DNA from 3 places in the Paenibacillus sp. SAF-068 genome. Region 1 is predicted to be linked to each of the others. Evidence: predicted binding sites of a transcription regulator. Region 1 holds the regulator's gene; each other region holds the start of a gene.
The links. Region 1 encodes Rex, which represses fermentation and respiration genes when NADH is low (regulators of the CRP and FNR family bind a similar motif). Its sites were predicted from a motif close to TTGTGAAATATTTCACAA; they were not measured.

Region 2: adhE (bifunctional acetaldehyde-CoA/alcohol dehydrogenase) is a predicted target of Rex. The motif match lies at 1,742-1,759, and genes of this name have one in related genera.
Region 3: pflB (formate C-acetyltransferase) is a predicted target of Rex. The motif match lies at 3,339-3,356, and genes of this name have one in related genera.

The regions. Positions count from the first base shown of each region.
Region 1 covers NZ_JBQCJX010000001.1:3,054,659-3,059,541, forward strand. The annotation lists gene ACTHPG_RS13155 (AAA family ATPase) at 1-80, opposite strand, end outside; gene ACTHPG_RS13160 (hypothetical protein) at 73-600, opposite strand; gene ACTHPG_RS13165 (DUF5590 domain-containing protein) at 903-1,433, opposite strand; gene ACTHPG_RS13170 (amidohydrolase) at 1,473-2,777, opposite strand; gene ACTHPG_RS13175 (redox-sensing transcriptional repressor Rex) at 2,764-3,417, opposite strand; gene dinG (ATP-dependent DNA helicase DinG) at 3,633-4,883, opposite strand, start outside.
Region 2 covers NZ_JBQCJX010000002.1:821,770-826,652, reverse strand. The annotation lists gene adhE (bifunctional acetaldehyde-CoA/alcohol dehydrogenase) at 1-1,661, opposite strand, end outside; gene ACTHPG_RS17540 (Crp/Fnr family transcriptional regulator) at 2,092-2,808, shown strand; gene ACTHPG_RS17535 (hypothetical protein) at 2,897-3,610, opposite strand; gene ACTHPG_RS17530 (hypothetical protein) at 3,804-4,535, opposite strand; gene ACTHPG_RS17525 (winged helix-turn-helix transcriptional regulator) at 4,730-4,883, opposite strand, start outside.
Region 3 covers NZ_JBQCJX010000002.1:826,789-831,671, reverse strand. The annotation lists gene pflA (pyruvate formate-lyase-activating protein) at 150-902, opposite strand; gene pflB (formate C-acetyltransferase) at 998-3,256, opposite strand; gene adhE (bifunctional acetaldehyde-CoA/alcohol dehydrogenase) at 4,068-4,883, opposite strand, start outside.

The DNA.
Region 1 (4,883 bases):
ATATTAACACCAGTAAAAGCAAGGAAAATAATCAAGACTGGAACAAATCCGATGGCAACTTCTTTTGTCCACTTAGGCATTAGGCCACACTCCTATCTGACCGGGCACACGCGGCAGAATAATAAACTTGCTGGCATCTCCGTCTCTGAGACTGACATATACATTGTTGTCATCCATCGCTGTATTAACCTTAATTCCATTCGTCGCCATCTTCGACAACGTCGGTGTAATCTCGGTGTATTGCTTGTTCTCCATCGCCTGAGCTACGGTAAACATCGCATCACCCCACCAATTTTCCAGTGCTTCACTGGAATGATCCACAACATCCAACTTGAGTGAACGTGCTCCAATTAAGGTCTGTCCTTCTTTGTGAATATATTGAACCAGTCTGCCCAAATCAACATCCGGTTGCAGATCCAGTTTCAATTGTACATCATTGCGGTTAATAGTTAATTGAACGTCATTGACTCCATCGTACTGGGTGACCATCTTTTCAATTGGATTCTGTAAGGCCACCTGACGATACACAAACCAACCTCCGAACAACACAACGGCTGAAATGACGGCAGTTAAAGCAATAGGCAATACTTTTAGCTTCAAATGAACTACCCCTCCCAGATTTTAGCCTAACCTACTGGCTTATTTGGTGTATTACGAATATGTGCACATGGACTCCTGCGAGAAATCAACAGGATTATTTGTTTTGAATGTATCTTTGAGTACATATCTGAGTATATCACATCGTATATACAATTTCGAAGGCGAAAATATGAATAAATTATTAATTTTAACTATTTAAATCAAAACTTTTTTGCAGGCAACACAAAGAACCGGTTCAGTCGGATATCCGTCTGCCGGTTCTTTTATTTTTTTAGTTCTCCAGCGAAGTTACTCAATTTGTTCTAGCTGTTCGGGAGTGTGTATACCAAGTCGACCTGTTCTCCATTGCTAAAACGATAGAACCGATAGTGGTTATGCGTACCGTCTTTATAATACACTTGCCACACATATATTCCATTCACAACGCCAGGCATGATTCGTTTAATCTCACCGGCAGGAACTTCAGAACTGAAGCGATTGCGGATCTGCGTCTCAGACATGCCATTCTGCAGCAACTCGCTGTGTATAGCGTTTGCCCCCGTAGCAGGTTGATTGTTGGCATCGAATTTTACCCACACCATGACATCCTGGTTATCCTTGTTTTTGCCGATCAAGGTCCAGTAGATGTTGTCAGAGCCTTCTTTATCACCCCAGATATACTTGCGCAATTCATCATAGGATGTAATGCCCAGTTGTTCCTGTGCTGCCTGTATGGCGAGCGATTCTTCCTTGCGCTGGTCCTGCGTGACATACACGTAATAACGCTGAAGTCCAAACAGAATCAGAACCAGTGCAAGCAGCGAAATCCATATCCACTTCTTTTTTTTCTTCAAAAGCCGAACTTCCTTTCCCTAAGATGCTCTGACCTGCAATTATCGAGCAAGCAGACCATCAAATGCCAATTGAGACTCACGCAAAATGCGCTCTTCATCCAGCGTCAGACATTCGCCATGTTTCACCACTTGTTTCCCATCGACCCATACGTGCTCCACATCTTTGGCAGAAGCCGAGTAGATTGTATGCGAGATCAGGTCTGTATGCGGGTAGAAATGTGCCTGTTCAATATCCAGGGCGATAAAATCAGCCTTCATGCCAACCCGGAGTGCTCCGGTATTGTTCAAGAAGATGGATTTAGCACCATATGACGTTCCGAGTAGTAATGCTTCGCCTGCTGGCACAGCTGTCGGGTCACCCGACACACCTTTGTGGATCAATGCAGCCAGTCTCATTTCTTCGAACATATCCAGGTTGTTGTTGCTTGCCGGTCCGTCTGTTCCGAGTGACACGGTAACTCCTGCTTTCAGCAACGCAGGTACCCGTGCAACACCGGAGGCCAGTTTCAGGTTACTTCCCGGGTTATGGGATACTGCCACATCGTGACGGGCCAAAATCTCAATCTCTTCGTCATTCAGATGTACCGCATGTGCAACCAGAGATGGACGGGAGAAAAAGCCCAATTTCTCCAGATGTGCGACAGGACGCAATCCGTAGTCTGTGACGTTCTGTTCGACTTCACGAAGCGTTTCCGACATATGGGTATGCAGGGGAAGGTTCAGGTCGTTGGCGACCTGTACAAGCTTCTCTATGTAGTCTGGAGGGCATGTATATGGTGCATGTGGCGAGATTACGGTTGTAATGCGACCATCTGCCTGTCCATTCCACTCGCGTGCAAACGCAGCCGACTCCTCCAGCTTCCGCAATTGCTCCTCTTCCGAGCAGAGTCCGATTACTCCACGTGCCAGTGCTGCTCTAACGCCGGATTGTTCCACCACTTTGGCAACTTGATCCATGTGATCATACATATCCAGGAACGCTGTAGTTCCGCCTTTCAACATTTCAAGCACGGATAGCGAAGTTCCCCAGTATACGTCTTCTGAAGTCATTTTCGCTTCCATCGGCCACATTTTTTCCTGCAACCATACTTGCAACGCAAGATCATCTCCGTGCCCTCTAAGCAATGACATCGCTGCATGACCATGCGTATTGATCAGACCCGGCAGGAAGAACAACCCTTTTCCATCCACTTTGGTACAATTTTCGTCTCCATCCGGCAATGTCTCACCAATATGCACAATCTTGTCATTCTCGACAACCATGTATCCTTGAACCACGTTCCAGGTTGTGCCTTCATTCACGGCAAATTTGCCGTTGTGGATTACCCATCTATTTGTCGTCATCTTGCTCTTCGTCCTTTCCAGTCTCCAAGTAATAGGCCAAACTTAGCAGATCCGTTGTAAAGTCAGCATGATGAATGCGGATGTGCGGCGGTGTTTTTAGAATGGTTGGTGCAAAATTAAGGATCGCTTCGATTCCGGATTCAATCAGCTGATCGGCTACGTTTTGAGCTTCCGTATCCGGAACGGTAATAATTCCGATGCGGATGTTATCTGCTTTAACCGCTTCCGTTAATTCATTCATTGGTTTTACTTTTAAACTGTTGATCTGACTACCAATCTTCGGTCCATATGCATCGAATACTGCAACAATCTTCATGTTATCTTTCAGATATGCGTTGTAGTTGGACAAGGCTTGTCCGAGGTTACCCGCACCTACCAAAGCTACATTGATTTGCTGATCAATTTTGAGTATGTGACGAATTTTCTCGATCAAATAGGAAACATCATACCCGATCCCTTTACGACCAAAATCACCGAAATAAGCCAGGTCTTTTCGAATTTGGGCCGGATTCAGATCCAGCCGCTGTCCAAGCTCTTGAGAAGAAACAGTAGCCACCTCACGCTGATGCAACTCACTCAAATAGCGCAAGTATACAGGCAGACGTCGTACCACCGCTTCCGAAATTTTATCCGATTTCATTCTTGCTCCCCCTTACCAAGCCTACGATAAAATAATAGATGAAAAGTTGAGCATTCTGTATAAACACAGAGATAGACGTGATATTTCATACAGAATGCTCTTTGTAATTTAGGTTATAAGTTCTTACGTGCAATTGCTTATCGGATACGGAAATATCTAATAAAGTTTAACGCCAATCGATAGTGTCACGCAATGATACAGCGAATAAATAACCACTACTCCTGTTCATTAGCAGGTGCTTCTAACCACTCGGTAATTCGTGGAACCATCTGCTCCGTGAGCATATGCTCCATTTTTGGACCAGGTAATGAATATAAAAAGAATTTACCATAGTACGCTTCAATCACCCGAGTATCATAAACAATGACAATGCCTCTGTCCTTTGCTGTACGCACCAATCTGCCAAATCCTTGCTTGAAACGAATGACCGCTTGCGGCACGGACAGTTTCATGAACGGATTCTTCTTCTGTTCCTGAAGCAACTCACTCTTGGCTTCCACCAACGGATGATTCGGCGGCTGGAAAGGCAATCTCACAATAGCGAGACAGGTTAGAGCTTCTCCCGGGATATCCACACCTTCCCAGAAGCTGCTTGTGCCCAGAAGTACCGTAGCTTTGGCCTCCTGGAACCTGCGAGTCAACTTGGAGCGGCTACCACTGTCTACGCCTTGGCCCAACAATGAGATGTCGTTACCGGACAGTGCCTCCTTCAGCGGGTCATAGACCTGTCGCAGCATCTTGTATGAGGTAAACAGAACCATCATGCGTCCACGCGTGGCAATTGCGGTCTCTGCGAGTGACTGCACCAGCATATTGACAAAGTGCGCATCACCCACACTGCCCTTCACACTTGGGAAATCACGCGGAATCACCAGAAGTGCCTGATCGCGATAGTTGAACGGTGATGGCAGCATCGACGTTAAGAGGCGATTATTCTCAGAGGCTTCTTGCAAGCCAAGCTGCTCAATCATGAACTGGAATGACTTATCTACAGAGAGCGTAGCTGATGTAAGCACAACGCTTTTCTTTTTATCAAAAAATAGATCTTTAAGTTGTGCACTGACATCTACAGGTACGGCATACAATTGAAGCGATTTACTGCGGAACTGGCCGCTGGCTTCCATCCAGTACACCGTTTTGGCATCATCCATACGCATGAAGAAACGTAGATTATCCTTCAATGTGGTCAGATCTTTCAGCAGTCCTGTAATGTCCGTGATCAGACTATCCGATTGATAATCATCCTGATCCTCTTTCACCTCAAGCAGCAATTTGTCCCCTCTGCGAACCAGATCACCCAGAGTTACATAGATCTGGTTCTCCAGTTCCTGCAACTCCTGCCATTTCGCAGGTTTCTGAGATGCCTTCAGTCGCAGGGAAAATTGCCCGGTCTCGCCCGGTGAAGCATCACTTCGTTCAGGCAAAAGTCCGAACAGGGCATCACTCATACGATCCCACAGTTCCTT
Region 2 (4,883 bases), on a different contig from region 1:
GATCCACCGCCGAGTGCGATAATGCAGTCTGGCTGGAAGCGGCGCATCATTTCGGTTCCGCGATCTACCGTTGTTGTGGACGGATCTGGCTCTACATCGGAGAATACTTCGATTGCTACTGGCATTTGGCGTTGACGCAGGTAGTGTTCTACCTTTTCCACATATCCCAGTTTCACCATCATGGCATCCGTGATAATGGCAACACGTGTGATGTCAGGCATTTTGGCAAGATACTGCGTTGCCCCTTTTTCGAAGTAGACTTTATTCGGCACTTTGAACCATTGCATATTCACGGTACGGCGAGCCACCCTTTTCACATTGATTAAGTTCACAGCGGTTACGTTGGAAGAAGTCGAGTTACGTCCGTATGATCCGCATCCCAGTGTCAATGACGGCATGTTCGTGTTGTAGATATCCCCGATGGCACCGTGTGTAGATGGTGAATTCACAATAATCCGTCCAGTTTGCAGACGATCTGCGAATTTGCCAATCACTTCTTCATTTGTGGAGTGGATAACCGAGGAGTGACCCATGCCGCCAAAAGCAACCACTTCTGCTGCACGTTCAATACCCTCTGCTGCCGTTTTGACTTTGTAACAAGCCAGTACCGGACTTAATTTCTCAGCCGACAATGGAAATTTCGTACCTACCCCTTCAATCTCGGCCACGAGAATTTTGGTACCTGCCGGAACTTCAATACCGCACAACTTCGCAATGCTTACGGCAGATTGACCAACAATCGCAGGATTTACAGCACATTTCTCGGCATTAATTGCTCCTGCTGTCAATTTTGCTGCTTCATCCTTGTTAACAAAGTAACAGCCATTTGCAATCATTTTTTTCTTCACTTGATCAAAGATCGGCTCTTCAATGATGACTGCTTGCTCGGAAGCACAGATCATGCCGTTGTCGAAGGACTTCGACAGGATCAAATCCGTCACTGCCTGATTGATATCTGCGCTTTTCTCAATAAAGCAAGGTACGTTACCCGGCCCTACGCCCAGTGCAGGTTTACCGCAGCTATACGCTGCACGTACCATGCCTGATCCGCCTGTTGCCAGAATGAGAGCCACATCATTGTGATTCATCAGTTCGTTCGTACGATCCATGGAAGGATCATCAATCCACTGGATACAATCCTCTGGGGCACCATGCTTCACCGCTGCATCACGCAGGATTTTGGCAGCTTCCCGGCTACAATTCTGTGCAGATGGGTGGAAACCAAAGATAATCGGGTTACGCGTCTTGATGGAGATCAGTGCTTTAAACATCGTCGTTGATGTTGGATTCGTGACGGGTGTAATCCCCATAATAATACCAACCGGCTCCGCAATTTTCTGGAAGCTCTCATACTCGTTATCTTCAATCACACCTACGGTTTTGTCATACTTGATGCTGTGGTACACATATTCTGTTGCAAATATATTTTTAGTGATTTTATCCTCATATACTCCGCGGCCTGTTTCTTCTACGGCCATCTTGGCGAGCATCATGTGTTTATCCAGACCCGCAAGCGCCATCGCTTGCACAATCCGGTCAATCTGCATCTGATCCATCTTCATGAATGCGGCGTGTGCTTTATTCGCTTTGTCGATTAACGTTTGAATATACTGACCTGCTGTCGGTTCTTTTGCTGGGGCGACCTCGTTCTTTACAGCCATCTCCCTCATCCTCCTAAAGGTTCGTATTGGTTTGTCTCTCTTCTTTACATTCACATCGTAACATGTCAATAAATTTAATTATGTGATTTTTTTCACAAAGTATAGCAAATTTAATTTAAGTTTTGTAGTGTCCTGCATCCAATCATTTTTCCTTCCTATATAAAATATAGGGCTATAAAAATCATGCTCTCCAATAAAAGTGAATTTAATCACAATGTTTGAAATTTCGTCATTTTTGCCCCCTTTCCTTCCCCCTCAAACGGTAAGATTAGGTATATACTGAACTTAAAAATTGAACCACCGCAATTTGTACCGTCCTTCCTCCCGGCCGAGATGACCCTGATCAGGACGGCAACGGTTTGCGGCAAACCTCGGAGGCTACTGTAAGCTACAGAAGTCCATCCGATGGACACAAAGGGGAGATAGACTTATGATGGAACTAACGACTGTACTGGAAAAGCGCGGCAATACCAACTGTTTCTCGGAAGCGAATTTCAACCATCTGCTGGTTACCATGAAAGATAGAACTTATCCGGAAGGTACACATCTGTACTGGGAAGGAGACGTCTCTGACAAACTTTATTATATGAAACGGGGCCGTGCCCAGATCACCAAATCCACGGATGAAGGCAAGGAACTGATCATGTACATGTATCAATCCGGTGATATGATTGGGCAGGCTGATCCCTTCTTTGGCTCTAAACATACCTTCTCAGCGGAAGTGCTGGAGGACAGTGAGATCGGTGTACTGGAGCATAAGGACCTGGAGATGCTAATCTGCCAGCATTGTGACTTCGCGATCGACTTTATGAAATGGATGGGCATCCACCACCGGCTGACACAGACGAAGTTCCGGGATCTCATGTTATATGGCAAACCAGGTGCGCTTTGCTCCACCCTCATTCGGTTGTCGAATTCGTATGGTGAGCCTCATGGAGAGCATGTCATTATTCACAAAAAAATTACACACACGGACCTGTCCAATATGATCGGAGCTACCCGTGAAAGTGTAAACCGCATGTTAAGCGATCTGCGCAAGAAAGATGCGATTGAATATGACAATGGCATGATCGTCATCAAAGATCTGAAGATGCTGCAAGGGATCTGTCATTGTGAACTTTGCCCGAACGAGATCTGTCGTATTTAATATTTGACTATGCTAATCGAATGTTGCTTATATATTATATTGAAAAAAAGCCCAGTTCTCTGAATAGAGATTGGGCTTCTTCGTATACTTAGGATGCATTGGTCAATTCAAGCTTTACCGCATCACGTGGATTCAATTTCATGTCCAAACCATTTTCCATTAATTCCTTGTCATTCACCATAATAACCCACCGCTCATTCATGCGAGGTGTGACATTCTCCACCGAAACGACGAATTTGTTATTCTCCGACATTCTTACAATCCCGCTGGACTTCAACACATCGCGAACGGTGCACTCTTGAACATAGACTCCGGCATATTGACGATTCAGGGTTGGCATAATGTTTCCACCGCTCACCTTGAGTAACGTTGTCTGATAGGCAACGCCATCTCCCCCACTGTCAGCGGCTTTCACGTAAATGATCACTTCATCTTTGGCATGAAGCTCCATGTTCCAATTTTCCTGTTCAATATCCTTGCCATTTAATTTGACAGCCCAGCTAAGCGAAGAATCCAGAGACACTTCACCAACGGATTGAATCCGTTTGCCATCTGCCGTAAAATCAACCAGTCCGCTATTAAGTAATGCTTTTTTGAGTGTCAAACCCTCACTAAAATCTCGCTTAATGGACTTTGTTGCATCAGGCAAAAACGTACTGCCATCGACAGCCACTGTAATCGTATTCGCTGTTTCTGTCTCTTTGACAATTGGCTGCTCAGAAGGCTGTGTCTCACTGCAACCAGCCAGGATCGCCAGTAGGAGCAAACATACACCTATGTAACCGGGGATTTTCTTCATCATGTAGGTAACACCACCCTGCGTAAAATCATTCACCCTGTTGTCCATAACCTCTATTATGGCACAACCTTCAACAAAAAAAAGTGTCAAAGCCGTTACTTTTTGTATGCCCCTCCAAATCGGGCTTGTACAAGAAAGAGAGCCTGCATCCAGGCTCTCCTATATTAAGCAATGATCAGATCTCCATGGTTATGCTTTATTGGACACAAGCCTGCATGTATGTCCGTCCTCCATCGCCATCTTTCAGATAGGGATTAAGCCCGAAGAACTGCTCCTCAGATACATATACACCTGTAAGCAATCGCCCTTCAAGCAATCCACCGTCTACCTGCACACAACATGAAGGTGCGTCTACATACTCCTGATACAACGGAATCTGCCCATATTGTTGATGTACCTTGAATACCTTCCCTTGCTCATGCAAAGGCCGTTCCGAGAAATAGGTAGGAACAATATAACGGGCAATGACATCCAGTTCCTGCACACTATAAAAGGGTTCATCACCAAGCCATGGTGCAAACATTCGAATCTTCTCATATTGGGACCAGACAACCGCCTGAATCAGCATTTCTGCCTGAGCCAACCGCCCTACACCCACATCCAGAATCAACTGCTTACCCTGTATTGTTTCTTCCATCTGCGACATCCTTGAATCAGGTTCGCTCAGTTCACATCCGATACACTTCCAGCCCCTGGACGTTTGAATCCATTTTTGCAGCACCGCCGGAGCTAATCTCGGACCATCGCTGTTCACAGAATGCCTATTCACTTCGACTAGATCGTCCTTAACCGATTGGGAATATGCTGTGTGCTTGAATAACTCTGCAGCTTTTTTGTAGATTAGATGGACCTGAATGGATGCGCTCTCAAGTTCTGCAATATCTTTCTTGCCGTAGCGTACTTCGCGGGATAAGCTTTCTTCTCTCATGACAAGTGGGCCTCCTTCGCTCCGGCCGTCTGTGGCCATTTTCTATAGATTATACTACAACTCATGACAACATGTGCATAGCCCAAGAGAAAAACGACGATCCACGTTATACTTAAGACAAAAACCCCTGATTTCCACAGAAATCAGGAGTCTATGCCTTTCATGCAACGCAAGTGAGTAATATTGCTTATTCGTCAGTCAACCCACTTCTCAGCCCAGTCTTGAATTTGATTCATGACAGGCTGGAGCGCTCTACCTTTATCCGTCAATTCATATTCAATACGAACCGGCGTCTCGGGATAGACGTGACGAACCAGAATACCTTCACTCTCCAGATCTTTCATCCGT
Region 3 (4,883 bases), on a different contig from region 1:
GCTTACATCGTAAGGATGACAATTCATCAATGGAGGGATAAAATCCTTCACTGAACCAATAATCGCCCTTGGCTCATGTTGAGAAACCAAAAAAACAGCCCCTGCGAAGTAGGTTCGCAAGGACTGCTTGGTTGATATATAAAGGTAGATTACTTACCGGGAGAAGTCACGCCAGCCGTTTCCTGGCGACCTTGTTCGATCAGGCGATATGCCCGCTCCACTTCTTCTTCACTTGGCGAAGGAACGCCATCCAGTGGATATACTTTGCCGAGCGCTTCCCATTTGTAGATCCCCATCTGATGGTATGGAAGAATTTCGAACTTTTCGACGCCATTTAATGTTCCAATAAACCGTCCGAGGTTAAGCAGATCCTCTTCCTCGTTATGAATGCCAGGCACATACACGTGACGTATCCACATTTTCCGACCTTGCTCCGATAACCACTTGGCCGTTTTCAACGTTCTCTCGTTGGATTTTCCTGTCAGCTTGATATGTTTCTCGTCATCAATATGCTTGAGATCCAGCAGAACCAGGTCCGTGTGATCCAACAGATCATGAATTCGTTCCGGTTCGTTAAATCCGTTGCTGTCCAGTGTGGTATGCAATCCCCAGCGGCGTTTCACCTCTTTGAAGATTTCAGCTACGAAGTGAGCCTGCAGCGTTGGTTCTCCGCCAGATATCGTGAGTCCGCCTCCAGAACTGCGGTAGTAGGTCAGATATGGCTCAATTTCAGCCAATACCTCCTCTAGCGTCATTTCTTTTCCACCATCCAGCGCCCATGTATCAGGGTTGTGGCAGTACTGACACTTGAGTAGACATCCTTGCATAAAAAGCACGAAGCGGATGCCTGGGCCGTCAACCGTCCCGAAAGTTTCGAGTGAATGAATATGTCCGTTAACCATGTTGCCTCTTCCTTTCTGTATCCGCATCCGCTGTGCGTTTGATATGATATGGAATGCCTTACTCTAGCGGTCTTCTACTTGCACTTGCAAATTACTTACATCGAGCCATGGAACGTACGGTTGATGACATCCAACTGTTGTTCACGAGTCAGTTTAATGAAGTTGACCGCATAGCCGGATACCCGTACAGTCAGTTGCGGATAGTTTTCCGGATGATCCATCGCATCAATCAGTTGCTGACGATCAAATACGTTAACGTTCAGGTGATGAGCGTGTTGACCGAAGTAACCATCCATCATCGCAGTCAGATTGGATTTACGTGTAGTCTCCTCTTTACCCAAGGCTTTTGGCACGATGGAGAAGGTATTCGAAATACCGTCAAGACTGTGTTCATAAGGCAATTTGGCTACAGAGCCCAGGGATGCCAATGCGCCTTTTTTGTCACGACCATGCATTGGGTTCGCACCTGGAGCAAATGGTTCACCTGCTTTACGACCATCCGGTGTAGTCCCTGTTTTCTTACCATATACCACGTTGGAAGTGATCGTAAGAACGGATTGTGTTGGTATTGCGTTACGGTATGCTTTGTGCTTGCGAATCATGCCCATGAAGTTCTCAACCAGTTCAACAGCAATGCTGTCTACACTGTCTTCATTATTACCGTAACAAGGGAAGTCTCCTTCGATTTCAAAATCAACAGCGATGCCTTGCTCGTTACGAATTGGTTTTACTTTGGCATATTTGATTGCACTCAGTGAATCTGCTGTAACCGAGAGACCTGCGATACCACAAGCCATCGTACGTACAATGTCACGGTCATGCAACGCCATTTCGATACGCTCATAGCTGTATTTGTCGTGCATGTAGTGAATGACGTTAAGGGTGTTCATGTACAGCTTTGCGAGCCACTCCATCATTGGTTTGAAGCGTTTCATGACCTCATTGTAATCCAGCACTTCACTTGTGATGGCAGGATACTCAGGTCCGACCTGTGCTCCGGATTTCTCGTCACGACCACCGTTGATCGCATACAGGAGAGCTTTGGCCAGGTTGGCACGAGCGCCGAAGAATTGCATTTGTTTACCGATCTTCATCGCTGATACACAACAAGCAATACCATAATCGTCTCCGTAGATCGGACGCATCAGATCATCATTTTCATACTGGATTGAACTGGTTTCGATGGATACTTTACTGCAATAATCTTTGAAAGTTTCTGGAAGCTTCGTGGACCATAGTACAGTCAGGTTTGGCTCTGGTGCAGGTCCCAGGTTGTGCAGGGTATGCAGGAAACGGAAGCTGTTTTTGGTTACGCGTGTTTCACCATTCACAGACATACCGCCAATGGACTCCGTCACCCATGTTGGATCTCCACTGAACAATTCGTTGTAATCCGGTGTACGCAGGAATTTGACAATCCGCAGTTTCATTACGAAATGGTCAACGAGTTCCTGAGCCTGTTCTTCGGACAAGATGCCTTCTTGCAGGTCACGCTCAATGTAGATATCCAGGAAGGAAGATACACGTCCCAGGGACATCGCAGCACCGTTCTGCTCTTTGATGGCAGCGAGATAACCGAAGTACAACCATTGGAATGCTTCTTTTGCTGTTGTCGCTGGCAAGGAAATATCGAACCCATGCATTTCGCCCAATTGCTTCAATTCCTGCAATGCACGAATCTGCTCAGACAATTCTTCCCGCAAACGAATGACATCTTCATCGATGACATCAACTTCGAGTGCGTTCAATTCCCCTTTTTTGTTACGGATCAGGAAGTCTACCCCGTACAAAGCTACACGACGATAGTCACCGATGATCCGGCCACGGCCGTACGCATCTGGCAGACCTGTAATAATCCCTGCTTTACGCGCTGCACGCATGTCGGAAGTATAAGCATCGAATACACCCTGGTTATGTGTTTTGCGAATGTTTGTAAATATATCAATGACACCTTGAGGCAATTCGAAGCCGTATGCTTCACATGCATCAATCATCATCCGGATTCCGCCTGTTGGTTGAATGGAACGTTTGAATGGAGCATCGGTCTGAACGCCGACAATCTGCTCTTTGGATTGATCCAGATAACCTGGTTGGTGAGAAACAATAGTCGCTGGTGTGTTCACATCAACGTCAAGGACACCGCCGTTATCCCGTTCTTTTTTGGTCAGATCAGATACAATCTCCCACAATTCTTTGGTATTCTGGGTTGCATCTGCGAGAAATGCTTCATCACCGTAATACGGAGACAAGTTGTGTGCCAGAAAATCATTCACATCTACGGATTTGGTCCATGTTCCTTTGGTAAAGTTTCTCCAGCCTGTTTGTTGTTTGACATCTTTTTCAATCACCGACATCTTAATCCCTCCACTAATTTGGATTTCTGGACACATAACATCTTGCCTCATTCGTAGCATTGTGTGCCCAGAGCCGCGATTAATGTGAATTGTTTCACATAAACCGGAACATGTTCTCTCTACTTGGGAACCGGAACCGCGGAATGAATGTTTTTCTTACATTTTCAGTATACGTCTTGGTGCTTTCATCATCTGTGATTTATGTCACAAAGTCAGTGAACTAACTCACTCCACCTGCGCTGTGTCCCATTGAACACATCTGGTAATTCACACTTGGTCACTCCGTGGAGAGAATAACCTTCCGATCGCTGTTATCCCCGGATTTTTTTGATTCACTTTTTCAAAAGTGAAAATCCGGGGATAAAGGCGAACGCTTCGCTTCTTCAGTTTTTTTCTCTCCCCTCCGTTCTCGTGTGAACTCTCTCATTCTTGTTCAAACGGCCGCATCCCGGATTCCGTCCTGCCTCCTTTGGGAACCATCGCTCTGCTGTACTTGGAGCAGACAAATCTTCAAATCGTTTCCCGAAAAATGGACGCTTCGCCTTCTCCGTTTTTCTCTCCCCTCCGTTATTGTGTGAACATCTGGCTCAAACGATCACATCACGGATTCCGTGTAACCTCTTTAAGAACCCCTTTGCTCCTCTATGCTCGGAGCAACAAACCAAATCTTAGAATAAACTCTGAAAAACAGATGCTTCGCTTCTCTTTTTTTCTGCCCTCTTCGTTAGGGTGTGAAGGACGGCAATCGGGGCTCCCCTCTCGGGGAACCCTGATCTTCTTGGCCGCAAGGCACTCTCTTCGTTCTAAATCATTATTCAAACTTTCCGTAGAAAGCGTTGCGGTATACATCAGCCAGTTCAGTGACCAACGGCAACTTCGGATTGGCGGTTGTACATTGGTCCTCGAAGGCACGGTCTGCCAGATAATCCACATGTGCTTCGAAGTCTTTGGCATCAAACCCAATTTCCTGGAACGATTCTTCAATCCCCAATGTTTTGTTCAGTTTGCGAATGGCATTGATGAGACTCGTTACGCCTTCTTCTGTCGTACGTGCAGGCAATCCCAGAATCCGTGCAATCTCGGCATACCGCTCATCCGCTACAAAGTGCGAATATTTCGGGAACGATGCAAATTTGGTCGGTTTTTTCGCGTTGTAACGAATGACGTGCGGCATCAGGATTGCATTGGTGCGTCCGTGCGCGGTGTGATACTGACCGCCCCATTTATGCGCCAAGCTGTGGTTAATGCCCAGGAATGCATTGGCAAACGCCATACCGGCAATGGTGGAAGCATTATGCATTTTCTCACGAGCCAATTTATCTCCTTGCAGTGCCGATTGCTCCAGGTATTGGAATACCAGTTGAATTGCTTTGATCGCAAGTCCATCCGTGTAATCATTCGCCATGACAGACACATAAGCTTCAATCGCATGCGTCAGTACGTCCATACCTGTATCTGCAACAGCCGTTCTAGGCAGGGAGTACACGAACTCCGGATCAACAATTGCTACGTCCGGTGTCAGCTCATAGTCAGCCAATGGATACTTGGTATTACCTTGATTTTTATCTGTGATAACCGCGAACGATGTCACTTCAGAACCTGTACCGGATGTCGTTGGAATCGCTAC